DNA from 4 places in the Paenibacillus sp. FSL M7-0656 genome. Region 2 is predicted to be linked to each of the others. Evidence: predicted binding sites of a transcription regulator. Region 2 holds the regulator's gene; each other region holds the start of a gene.
What was found. The regulator Rex, encoded in region 2, represses fermentation and respiration genes when NADH is low (regulators of the CRP and FNR family bind a similar motif). The targets are predictions, from matches to a motif close to TTGTGAAATATTTCACAA.
Positions count from the first base shown of each region.

Region 1: a site for Rex is predicted at 1,716-1,733, ahead of MHI01_RS03430 (cytochrome ubiquinol oxidase subunit I). Genes of this name have one in related genera too.
Region 3: a site for Rex is predicted at 1,726-1,743, ahead of MHI01_RS00170 (DUF2249 domain-containing protein). Genes of this name have one in related genera too.
Region 4: a site for Rex is predicted at 1,624-1,641, ahead of nirB (nitrite reductase large subunit NirB). Genes of this name have one in related genera too.

Region 1 covers NZ_JBBOOT010000001.1:804,711-807,911, forward strand. Annotated here, with positions in the region: gene MHI01_RS03425 (cytochrome d ubiquinol oxidase subunit II) at 1-274, opposite strand, end outside; gene MHI01_RS03430 (cytochrome ubiquinol oxidase subunit I) at 274-1,638, opposite strand; gene MHI01_RS03435 (MFS transporter) at 2,033-3,201, opposite strand, start outside.
Region 2 covers NZ_JBBOOT010000001.1:6,987,168-6,990,368, forward strand. Annotated here, with positions in the region: gene dinG (ATP-dependent DNA helicase DinG) at 1-1,377, shown strand, start outside; gene MHI01_RS30700 (redox-sensing transcriptional repressor Rex) at 1,597-2,250, shown strand; gene MHI01_RS30705 (amidohydrolase) at 2,237-3,201, shown strand, end outside.
Region 3 covers NZ_JBBOOT010000001.1:36,100-39,300, reverse strand. Annotated here, with positions in the region: gene MHI01_RS00180 (nitrate reductase subunit alpha) at 1-552, opposite strand, end outside; gene moaA (GTP 3',8-cyclase MoaA) at 610-1,611, opposite strand; gene MHI01_RS00170 (DUF2249 domain-containing protein) at 1,932-2,165, shown strand; gene MHI01_RS00165 (hypothetical protein) at 2,183-2,557, shown strand; gene MHI01_RS00160 (DUF2249 domain-containing protein) at 2,544-3,149, shown strand; gene MHI01_RS00155 (hypothetical protein) at 3,163-3,201, shown strand, end outside.
Region 4 covers NZ_JBBOOT010000001.1:6,310,032-6,313,232, forward strand. Annotated here, with positions in the region: gene nirB (nitrite reductase large subunit NirB) at 1-1,534, opposite strand, end outside; gene MHI01_RS27625 (metal-dependent hydrolase) at 1,810-2,517, shown strand; gene MHI01_RS27630 (hypothetical protein) at 2,749-3,069, opposite strand.

The sequences.
Region 1 (3,201 bases), 6.2 Mb from region 2:
CAATACTTCCTGGAACAAGCAGCGCGGAGCCATAATAGTAAGCAGTATCCGGAAAGAATCCAACGATGCCAATATAGAAAAAGACAAAAAATACATTGGTGATCTCCCAGACCGGTGATAGATAACGGGAGATCAGACGATTAATCAGGTGATCCTGCTTTGTCAGGCGTGCATAAAAGGCGAAGAAACCTGCTCCAAAATCAATGGAAGCTACAATAAGATAGCCGTACAAGAACAGCCAGAGTACCGAAATACCAATTAATTCATAACTCATTATGCCTGGCCCCCTTTCTCGGCTGATTGATCATGCTTCTCCTTCAACCATTTCTCCATCTCGAGTTCAGCAGGATTGTTATTGAACAACCGTCTCAGTACGACGACACACATAACGCCTAGCAGGATGTAGAGAAGCAAGAAGACGAAAAATAAAATTCTCACACTCGGTGAAGAAGTAGCGGCCTCTTCTACCCGCATATAACCTCGGATGATCCATGGTTGCCGCCCGATCTCTGCATAGAACCAACCCATCTCAACGGCCAGAAAAGCAAGCGGTGCACTCAGTGCAACCATACGAAGCATCCACTTGTTAAACTGATTACGTTTCTTCCAGAATACAAACAGAAAGTACAGACTTGATATAGCAAGCAGAGCGAATCCAATACCAGCCATTAGATCAAACAAATAATGCACAAGTAAGGGCGGGTGTTCATCTGGTGGAAATTCGTTCAGCCCGGTTACCTCGGCGTTAAAGTCTCCAAAGGCAAGGAAACTGAGCAGTTTCGGCAAATGAAGAGCGCCTATAATTTCATGTTCTGCATTCAGCCATCCCAAAAAAATCAAATCCGCGCCGCTTTCCGTCTCGAAATGCCACTCGGCAGCTGCGAGCTTCTCCGGCTGATGCTCAGCCAAAAACTTGGCAGACACATCTCCAGCTAAAGAATTTAACAAACTGAATACCAGCACAACGGCCATCATGAGATTCAAGCCTTTTTTGTGGTAGGCTGACACTCCTTTTCTCAGCATCGCAAAGGCTGCTATTCCTGCTAACAGAGCAGCTCCTGTCAGATAAGCCGAGCTTAATACATGGAACACTTTGGAGAACGTCGCTGTATTCAGCATCGCTTGCACGGGGTTCACTGCCATGAATTGACCTGCTTCCATGACAAAACCTTCAGGCTGGTTCATGAATCCGTTCACTGTTGTAATAAAAACAGCAGACATGCCTGCCCCGGCGACAATCGGAATAGTCAGCAACCAGTGGATATACGGATTTTTGAACCGATCCCACGTGTACAGATAAATGCCCAGGAATATTGCTTCAAAAAAGAATGCAAATACTTCCATAAATAGTGGCAGTGCAATGACATTCCCGGCAAGTTTCATAAAATTCGGCCATACCAAGGCCAACTGTAGTGAGATCGCTGTGCCTGTCACGACACCAACCGCGACAGAAATGACAAACCCTCTGGACCACCTCTTTGCCATAAGTATGTAATGGTGATCCTTCTTCCGAATGCCGATGAACTCTGCAATAGCAATCATCAAAGGTACGCCGACACCAAGCGTTGCAAAAATCACGTGGAACCCGAGCGTCAAACCAGTCACTAGCCTGCTCCATAAAACCGTATCAATAGCCATTCTTTGTGTTGCCTCCTTTCAAACTCTGTTCAATTTAGAAACATTCAATATCAGATTTGGCCAAGCTCAATGCAGAATTGCGAAAAATTTCACAAAGTTAGGTATGACGATATCTTGCCACACCTATAATGCGTTTACTCCTGTAGGCCCCCGATAATAACAATCATTGGATGCCTATTAAAATCTGATATTGATGCACTTAATGTACTAACCAAGCCTATTAATCAAAATTATTATATCTTTATTTTTACCTAATTCAATCAAAGACACGGCTTCTACCCTAAACGTTCAAGAAAGGATCAACTCTTTCTGACAACTTGGTGAAAATCAAAAAATACACCCAATGGAGCTATTGATTCATTGGGTGTAAACGTGTTATTGCACGGAAGATTCTCTATTTTACTTTCTCCGGACTCACCGCACCTGCCTCGCGACGTATGCTCATCATGATCAGTGATGCAGCTAATACCGTAAGGATGATTCCAAGCATCTGAAATCCTGTCACATTGAATGTATCCCCCATAACAATTCCAATCAATAACGACGATAAAATGGTCCCCAGATAGCGTGATGTATTAAAAATACCCGATGCGACTCCAATCATTTCTTTCGGTGTGCTTTTAAACAGTGCTGCTTGCATACCGACCGCGTTTAGGCCGTTACTTATGCCAAATAAAGCTAAGGCAACAATGATTATGAAGATTGGAGAAGTTTCATTCATAACAACGATCAATATAGATCCAAATGTCATTAAAGAAGCGGATACGATCAGAGCTGGCCGTGATCCTGATCTGTCAATCCAGCGCCCTGCGATCGGAGCAATAATGACCGAACATAACCCCAAAGCTAGCATGCTCATTCCTGTATGAACTTCGTTGAGATGACGTACCTGCTTCAAATACGTAGGAACTCCAAAAAAAAGTGCGTAAAACAGGATGTTCACCAACATGTATTGCACATTCACCCAAGTCATCTCCGGATATGAGGCAAACGTTCGCAGAGGGATAAAAGGCGTGGCTGCTTTTAATTCATGTCGGAAGAACATGACGAGTGCGATTAACCCGATCCCCCCTGTCAGCAAATGCCATGTTGAAATATCTCCTGTGGAATTTACTGAAAGTAAACCGATGAGCAGAGTCACCAAAGCTACCGTAAACATCAGGATACCTGGTGCGTCAATTAACGCAAGCCATTGCCGAATGGACATGTGACCAGAGATAGACGGAGATTGCTCGTCCTTCGGGATTGTTTTCCAGGCGAACCAAAAACTCACCAAGACAAACGGAATATTAACGAAGAATATGCTGTGCCAGTCCCACCAATGAATCAATACTCCACCAATAAAAGGTCCAATTGCAGCCGCTCCAGAAAGGAATATAGCCAAGGTGGACAAGGCGGAGGCTTGTTTTTCAGTCACGTTCATTCTGACAATCGCCATTCCGACGGCCACCATCATGCTTGTGCCAATTGATTGAACAATCCGGAATACGATGAGCCACGAAAAACTGGGAGACCACGGAGCTAACATGGACGATACAAAAACAATAACAAGACCCATGAGGA
Region 2 (3,201 bases):
ACCCGCCTATTTAAAGACAGTCGTAATGGTCAGCTACCTATGCTTCGTTCGCAGTTTTCCGGGCATGAAAATTCGGTGCAATGGGGCTCCATGGTGGATCAGATGTTCCCGCTCGCTCTTGAAGTTAAGGAGCTGTGGGATCGTATGAGCGATGCCTTGTTTGGTCTCTTGCCTGAACGAAGTGATGCTTCACCGGGAGAGACGGGGCAATTTTCACTGCGTCTGAAAGCATCTCAGAAACCTGCAAAATGGCAGGAGTTGCAGGATCTGGAGAACCAGATCTATGTGACTCTGGGCGATTTGGTTCGCAAAGGGGACAAATTGCTGCTTGAAGTGAAAGAGGATCAGGATGATTATCAATCGGATAGTCTGATCACGGACATTACAGGATTGCTGAAAGATCTGACCACATTGAAGGAGAATCTACGTTTCTTCATGCGTATGGATGACGCCAAAACGGTGTACTGGATGGAAGCCAGCGGTCAGTTCCGCAGTAAATCTCTTCAGCTGTATGCCGTACCTGTAGATGTCAGTGCCCAACTTAAGGATTTATTTTTTGACAAAAAGAAAAGTGTTGTGCTTACATCGGCTACGCTCTCGGTAGATAAGTCATTCCAGTTCATGATTGAGCAGCTTGGCTTACAGGAAGCCTCTGAGAATAATCGGCTGTTAACGTCGATGCTGCCATCACCTTTCAACTATCGCGATCAGGCACTTCTGGTGATTCCGCGTGATTTCCCGAGTGTGAAGGGAAGTGTGGGTGATGCGCACTTTGTTAATATGCTGGTGCAATCACTTGCAGAGACGGCAATTGCTACGCGTGGACGCATGATGGTTCTGTTTACTTCATACAAGATGTTGCGACAGGTCTATGATCCGCTGAAGGAGGCACTGTCTGGCAACGACATCTCGTTGCTTGGGCAAGGCGTTGACAGTGGAAGTCGTTCCAAATTGACTCGCAGGTTTCAAGATGCCAAAGCAACGGTACTTCTGGGCACAAGCAGCTTTTGGGAGGGTGTAGATATCCCGGGAGAGGCGCTAACCTGTCTCGCTATTGTGCGATTGCCTTTCCAGCCACCGAATCATCCGTTGGTGGAAGCCAAGAGTGAGCTGCTTCAGGAACAGAAGAAAAATCCGTTCATGAAACTGTCCGTGCCGCAAGCGGTCATTCGTTTCAAGCAGGGATTTGGCCGGTTGGTGCGTACAGCGAAGGACAGAGGAATTGTCATTGTTTATGATACACGGGTGATTGAAGCGTACTACGGTAAATTCTTTTTATATTCATTACCTGGTCCCAAAATGGAGCATATGCTCACGGAGCAGATGGTTCCACGAATTACCGAGTGGTTGGAAAAACCTGCTAATGAACAAAAATAATGGTCGTTTTGTTCGTTATATCATTGCATGACACTATCGTTTGGCGTTAAACTTTATTAGATATTTCCGTATCCGATTAAAGCAGTTGCACGTAAGAACTTATAACCTAAATTACAAGGAGCATTCCGTATAAAATGTCACGTTTATCTTTGAGTTTTATACAGAATGCTCATCTTTTCATCTATTATTTTATCGTGGCCTTGGTAAGGGGGAGCAAGAATGAAATCGGATAAAATTTCGGAAGCGGTGGTACGACGTCTGCCTGTATACTTGCGTTATTTGAACGAGTTGCATCAGCGTGAGGTGGCTACTGTTTCTTCTCAAGAGCTTGGACAGAGGCTGGATCTGAATCCGGCCCAAATTCGTAAAGACCTGGCTTACTTCGGTGATTTTGGTCGTAAAGGGATCGGGTATGATGTATCCTATCTGATCGAAAAAATTCGTCACATTCTCAAAATCGATCAGCAAATTAATGTGGCTCTGGTAGGCGCGGGTAATCTCGGACAGGCCTTGTCCAACTATAACGCGTATCTGAAAGACAACATGAAAATTGTTGCTGTATTTGATGCATACGGACCGAAGATTGGTAGTCAAATCAACAGTTTGACGGTAAAACCAATGGATGAATTGACGGAAGCCGTTAAAACGGAAAACATTCGCATCGGAATTATCACGGTTCCGGATACGGAAGCCCAAAATGTAGCCGATCAGCTTATTGAATCAGGAATTGAAGCGATCCTTAATTTTGCACCAACCATTCTAAAAACACCGCCGCATATCCGCATTCACCATGCTGACTTCACAACGGATCTGCTTAGTTTGGCCTATTACTTGGAGACTGGAAAGGACGACGAGGAAGATGACAACAAATAGATGGGTAATTCACAACGGCAAATTTGCCGTTAATGAAGGCGGCACAACATGGAACGTGGTCCACGGATACATGGTTGTTGAGAATGACAAGATTGTGCATATTGGTGAGACATTGCCGGATGAAGACAAAAATTGTACCAAAGTGGATGGAAAAGGACTGTTCTTCCTGCCGGGTCTGATCAATACGCATGGTCATGCAGCGATGTCGTTGCTCAGAGGGCACGGAGACGATCTTGCATTGCAAGTATGGTTGCAGGAAAAAATGTGGCCGATGGAAGCGAAAATGACTTCAGAAGACGTATATTGGGGAACTTCGCTATCGGTGCTTGAAATGTTGAAAGGCGGAACTACAGCTTTCCTGGACATGTACGATCACATGGATCAAGTTGCCAAAGTTGTGGAGCAATCCGGCGTTAGAGCAGCACTGGCACGTGGTGTAATCGGGCTGTGCTCGGAAGAAGAACAATTGCGGAAGCTGGAGGAGTCGGCTGCGTTTGCGCGTGAGTGGAATGGACAGGCAGATGGTCGCATTACAACCGTAATCTCGCCACATGCACCATATACATGCCCTCCTGACTACATAGAGAAGCTTGTGCAGGTCGCGAACGACCTAAACCTTCCCCTTCATACACATATGTCGGAAACGCTTCGTGAAGTCGAGCAGAACGTGGCTGATTATGGACTGCGTCCTGTGGCACATCTGGAGAAACTGGGCTTTTTCTCTCGTCCATCCCTGGTTGCACATGCGGTGCATCTGAATGACGAAGAGATTGAGATTCTGGCCCGTCATGATGTGGCTGTATCCCATAACCCGGGAAGTAACCTGAAACTCGCTTCCGGTGTTGCGCGGGTACCTGCGTTGCTGAAAGCAGGAGTTACCGTGTCACTCGGAACAGACGGACCGGCAAGCAACAACAACCTGGATATGTTCGAGGAAATGAGACTGGCTGC
Region 3 (3,201 bases), 7.0 Mb from region 2:
GTATTCTTTGATCGTATGAATCAGCGAAGCGGCGATAATCTGTGTCACTTCACCCCATGACGCGCGAATTAATCCCCCTTTACCACGGACCGATTTGTATCTTTTCACTTTGGCCGGATCATCCGCAATGCTGGACCATGCTTGAACCGGGTCACCATGCGTCTGAAGCGCATCACGCCACATGTCCAGTAATGCACCACGTACGTAAGGATGTTTGACACGTAGCGGGCTGTACAGATACCATGAAAAACTCGCTCCGCGTGGACATCCACGGGGTTCAAATTCCGGCATATCCGGTCCGGTTGAAGGATAGTCGGTAGCCTGCGTTTCCCAAGTGACAATGCCGTCTTTCACATAGATCTGCCAGCTGCATGATCCTGTACAATTGACTCCGTGTGTGGAACGCACCACTTTGTCATGCTGCCAGCGGCGGCGGTAGACATCTTCCCAATCCCGGTTGACCGGGGACATTTCACTCCAGCCCTCCGCACTTTTTTCACGTTTGGCAAAATATTTGAGTTTGCCCATCCAGGGCATGCTTTTGTTACTCATTGTTGTCCTCCCACATATATGACCTGTTGACGCAAATTGAATCCTGAACTACTGTTGCTAACCTCCGATTTGCGACATATGTCGCAACGTTGGCTTGCCGTCGATCTGTTGCCCGTTTAAGTCTTTTAACATGTCATGTGTTTCGGGTTTGGCTCCGAGCGCCTTGTAAAATAAATCCTGCACCGCCTTGTCATCACCTACGAGTGGACGAACATTGAATTCATCCGACCAGTAGAGACAAGGTTTGATATTACCGTCTGCCGTCAGTCTCAGCCGATTGCAATTCCCGCAGAAATGGCTACTCACCGGGTGAATCAGACCAAAGGTTCCAGCAGCCCCCACTATGCGATAACTGTCCGCAGGTCCATTCCCGTATATCTCTCCACATCTTTCGTAATCCCATCGCGCTCCACATGTTTCCAGTACATGTTCGAGGGGCATATATCCTGATCTCCATCCTTCTCCACTTTCACCAATAGGCATGTACTCAATAAACCGAATATGAATTGGTTCATCCCGAGTCATCAGCAGAAAATCTTCCACCTCATCGTCGTTCACGCCTTTCATCAGCACCACGTTCAGCTTGATCGGATGAAATCCGGCCTTTTGGCTGGCCTTAATGCCTTCCAGCACACGTTGCACCTTGCCGCCTCGAGTAATGCTTGCAAATCGTTCTGGCTTCAAAGAATCCAGGCTTATGTTCACCCTAGTTAGTCCCGCAGCCTTCAGCATATCCGCATAAGCTGCCAAATAGATGCCATTGGTTGTCAATGCGATGTCCTCAATTCCCGGAATAGCGGATAACATCGCAATCAGTTGATCCAGCCCCTTACGAACAAGAGGCTCTCCTCCGGTCAAACGCAATTTCCGAATGCCCAGTGGAGCAAGCGCATTAACGATGGACGTGATTTCTTCATAGGACAGGATGCGTTCTGTCGGTTCAAACTGCATTCCTTCCTCCGGCATGCAATACACACAGCGGAGATTACAACGATCCGTAACCGAAATTCTCAAATAATCATGCACTCTTCCAAACGGGTCCATTAATTTTGATTCCATACACGTACCTCCCTTCTCTAGGGTGCTGTCTTAACATCGGCTGAAGGAGGGAACTTTCTTCCTCTCATCGCTTGTCATCTTGACGCTAAATATAAGGATGTCTCGCTCGGCGAACTGTGCAAAATATCACAAGAAGTGAAACATAGCGCACAGTTGCACATTTATATATGCTCTGTAATCCTTTACCAAACAGGATTCTGGTCTAAATAAGGCAAAATTATGGCAAAAGAAAAAGTGTGAGCAGGCTCACACAGCCACCTCCTCACGTTTTCTATAATCAAATTGCAACACCACACTATCCCTATTTGGAGGAATGACACTTGAACACATACGCAGCAACCATTAATGCTACGGAGTATCCACCGCATTTGAAACATAAAGTTATTTTTGAAACGTTTGATCAGTTGCAACCACAGGAATCCATGCTGCTCATTAACGATCACGATCCTAAGCCACTTCGATTCCAATTCCAGTCCACACATCCTGATGGCTTCAACTGGGAGTATATTGAGCAGGGTCCTACAACCTTCCAAGTCAAAATCAGCAAATTATAGATTGGAGCTGAACCGCTATGGCCCACGTTGAAATCATTGACGATACTACACTTCGCATCACGCTGAGGTTGGAAGATGCCACAACCATGGTGCAGATAGCACAGCGTGAGCAGGCCGAGTATGCGCAAGAGATTATTACCATTTACGAAAAAATGCCTGTGTTCGAATATACTCATTTCTGTTTTTACGCCTATGACAGTGCAAGACTTTTTGAGCGTGTACTCGGGATGGACCCCAAAGCCTATCTGTCCTTCTCCCTCGATGCGCCGGAGTCATTCTTCTATGCGCTGTACGGTGGAATGGCCGCCCTGTATGAACCTTCTCTACAGTTGGTACAGCAGGCGGATGTAGCTAGTGCAGGATCGGATGTGAACGCACATGTCTCCATCTGATGTCCATATTGTTGAATTGGATGTGCGTCCTCATCTGAGTAAAAAGCTGGAGCCGTTTCAGCTGATCATGGACACGGTCAAAGGCCTTCAGCATGAAGATGTATTTGTACTACACGCTCCATTCAAACCAACGCCCCTGCTCGGTATTCTCAAGATGAAAGGATACTCCAGCACATCGGAACGAAAAGGTTCAGATCACTGGGTTACCACGTTTGTGCACAAAAAAAATAAAACCGGTGACAAAGCATTATCTGCAATGGTTTTATCTGGATCGGAAGTCGTTTCTGAGCCCTGTTCAGACGAAGAATCAGCTTCATGCAAAGGCCATCCAGAGGAGCAAGCTGTTGCGATTGAAAACTTTGAATCCCTACAGGCGCCCACCGTTATACTGGACAATCGCGGATTGGAACCGCCACAACCCATGATGCGAACCCTTGCCGCACTGGAGCGTTGCAAACCTGGGGAAGTCGTACTGATTCACAATGACCGTGTGCCAGTCTTCTTGATTGAAGAGTTAAATAATCTCGGTTGCCCCTTCACGGTTGAGGATCAAGCCGATGGTACGGCCAAATTGAGAATTGAAAAAGGGTAAGGAGGCAAAGACCATGTCCAGGTTGCCGTTTCTTTTTATCATCACGGGCATC
Region 4 (3,201 bases), 680 kb from region 2:
GTACATTCATGACCTCTTTGGTTGTTTGTAATCCTTTTGCACGAATCTCAGCTACAATCTCATCCCGACCCATGGAAGTACATCCGCAGATGCCCTGTTTTGCTCCAGTACTGAAACTGTCTCCAAGTACATATTGCAGAATCTGTTCCACAACCGGTTTACACCCACCGCAAGAGCGTGTTGCACCGGTACAGGCTTTGATTTCATCTACAGTGGTAAGGCCCTGGTTTGTAATGACATCAACAATGGTTCCTTTGGTTACCCCGTTACATCCACAGACGATCTCGTCTTCGGGCATCGTTTCAACAGAGGTTGCTTTCTTATGACCGCCGCAGCCTGTACCCATGAGTGAACCATACAATTCTTCGGTCATTTCGGGTTGATTTTTAATCAGTTTCTGCAATTCGGCAGAATCCGTAATGTCACCGAAGAGAACAGCGCCGACAATTTTATTATCACGAAGCAGAATTTTTTTGTAAGTCCGTTTCCAGTCATCTTTGTGCGAAATGACGGTGTGCTCTGGGCTGTCGATGAATTCACCAGTTGAAAAGACATCTACACCCGAAATTTTCAATTTCGTGGATACAACTGAACCTTCATAAGGAGCGGTCTCCACACCGCATATATGTTTCGCCAGAATCATACCTTGCTCAAACAATGGGGCAACGAGGCCGTAACATACCCCGCGGTGCTCTGTACATTCCCCGACCGAGTACACATTCTCAAGTGAAGTCTGCATATAGTCATTCACGACAATACCCCGGTTCACTTCCATACCGCTTTCACGGGCTACAGCCGTATTGGGTTTAATGCCTACAGCCATGACCACAAAATCAACATTCAGAACCGTATCATCTGCAAAACGTATCCCTTCAACGCGTTCGCCGCCCAGTAGTTCGGAAGTCTGCGCACCCATCTTGAACCGGATACCCTGACGTTCGAGTTCTGCCTTCAACATGGCTGAAGCTTGTGGATCAAGCTGACGCTCCATCAGATCTTCCATCAGATGCACTACAGTAACTTCCATGCCAAGTTGTACCAATCCTTTGGCAGCTTCAAGGCCTAGCAGTCCGCCCCCGATAACGGCCGCTCGTTTATACTGCTTAGCAGCTTCCAGCATGACATTACAATCGGCGATATCACGGAAACCGACAACACCCTCTTTGTCATGTCCTGGCACAGGGAGAATGAAGGAGTTGGAGCCAGTCGCAATGATGATTTTGTCATAAGGAACGCGAGTTCCATCTTCAGTCACAACTTCGTGTGTCTCGGCATCGATTCGTGTAACCGTTGTGCCTGTGTGCAATGTAATGCCGTAATCTTCATACCAGTGAAGGTCGTTCAGTACGATATCGTCCAGTGTTTTGCTTCCTTCCAGTACATAAGACAACATAATGCGGTTGTAGTTAGGATAGGGCTCTGTGCCAAAAACGGTAATATCAAATCGCGTAGTTAATTTTAAAATTTGCTCAACGGTACTGATTCCTGCCATACCGTTACCAATGATAATGAGGTTCTCTTTTTTTCCGTTCATGTGTGTATGCCTCCTTGAATAGACGCTGTACATTACTCAAAATTTTAGTGGTTTATATTTGAAATTATACAAGTAGTTGACGACAGTTTATGTGATTTAATTCACTAATAAAGATAAAAGAGTCATAAATATAATAATGTGAGCCCCATCACAGAAAGTTATATTTATTTTCATACAAATAAGAAATGCGAACTATTGTTCTTATTTTGTTTTCGTTGTAAAATCGAAACTGGGCCGTATTGTTCCCGATTTCTTCGAAAGGACGTTTTTGCATCATGATGGGAAGATCTCACCTTATTATCGGGACCGGCGTGTCGCTTTCTGTTCTGCAGTTGGCCGGTATGCCGGTGACTGCGCCGGCAGTTACGGTTGCTCTGATTGGTTCGTTATTGCCTGACATTGATGAGCCAAATTCGCTGCTGGTATCCAGAGCCTTGCCTAACAGTCTGATCAGGTTGTTACAGACGATTCTGTTGCCCACAGCTGTATTTGTGTACTTCTATGTTCATGCCAAACCATGGAACCTATTGCTTGCGATCCTCATTGCGCTTGTGTCATTCCTGCCTTCGCGTTCGCTTCGCAAAGTGTTGATGTTTGCGATTGGACTCGGGCTGGTCTTTTATGGTCACGCGTTCGCACCGTGGAACTTGATTGCAGGCAGTTTGTTAATGCTCTGTACCACACTGACTCATAGGGGACTGACACATACCCTGTACGGAACCGCAATATGGGCGGGCTTGTTGTACAGCACGACCCAGCAGCAGGGTCCGGAGATCTGGGTAGCGGGAGGCACGGCATATGCGATGCATCTATTGGCCGATTCACTAACCAATCGGGGTATTCGTCCGTTACCACCGCTCAAGTGGCGCATACGGGTGAATCTGATGAGTACAGGGACCAAGCGTGGGGCCGTTGTAGAGAATGTCTGCATTGTGCTTACTCTTATTTTGGCCTGGATTGCATTCTCACCGCTATTTCTATAGCCATCCAAAAACGCCAGCCCGCATATTGTGGGCTGGCGTTTACAGGTATGCATTTCATAATGAATAAATCGTAATAACCTAGCCAATTTAGGATTGAGAAGGAGAATCAGTCAGGTCGTCAATATCGGAAGAACCAAATACAAATAAAACAACAAGAATGACAATGATCAGTAGTTCAGCGAACCCATTTCCGTCAAAGTCAGACATCACTTCAACCTCATTTCTTGGCGTTTAGGAATTGATTCTCTGTTGGAAAGCCCGTATAACGTCATTCAACGTCATATCACCACCGATCTCATCGAGGAATTGCACCAGTTTGTCTTGATTCGATGGTGTAATATTTTGTAGCGATTTATACTGCCCGACCAGTTCAACGACCAGTGTAGCTTCTCGAAACAACGTGACCGCATCCACTCTTAACTTCCCACTTACCAGTAATGCTGCAACGATAAGTTCCAGATTTCTTCCTTTAAGGTTGCCATTGAGAAGGGTGTTTGCGGCATTTGTTTTTTTGGAACCTTTATTCGATTTTCCATTCCTTCTCACTGCCATAACAGGTCCCCCGCTGTTTGGTGTTTAATTCATCTTCCGTTATTGTATCTTATGTGTAATTCCCTATAATGTTCGGCCTATTAATCTACGTGTCTAACTGATATCGTTGTGAATATAAAAAAGAGACCTCCC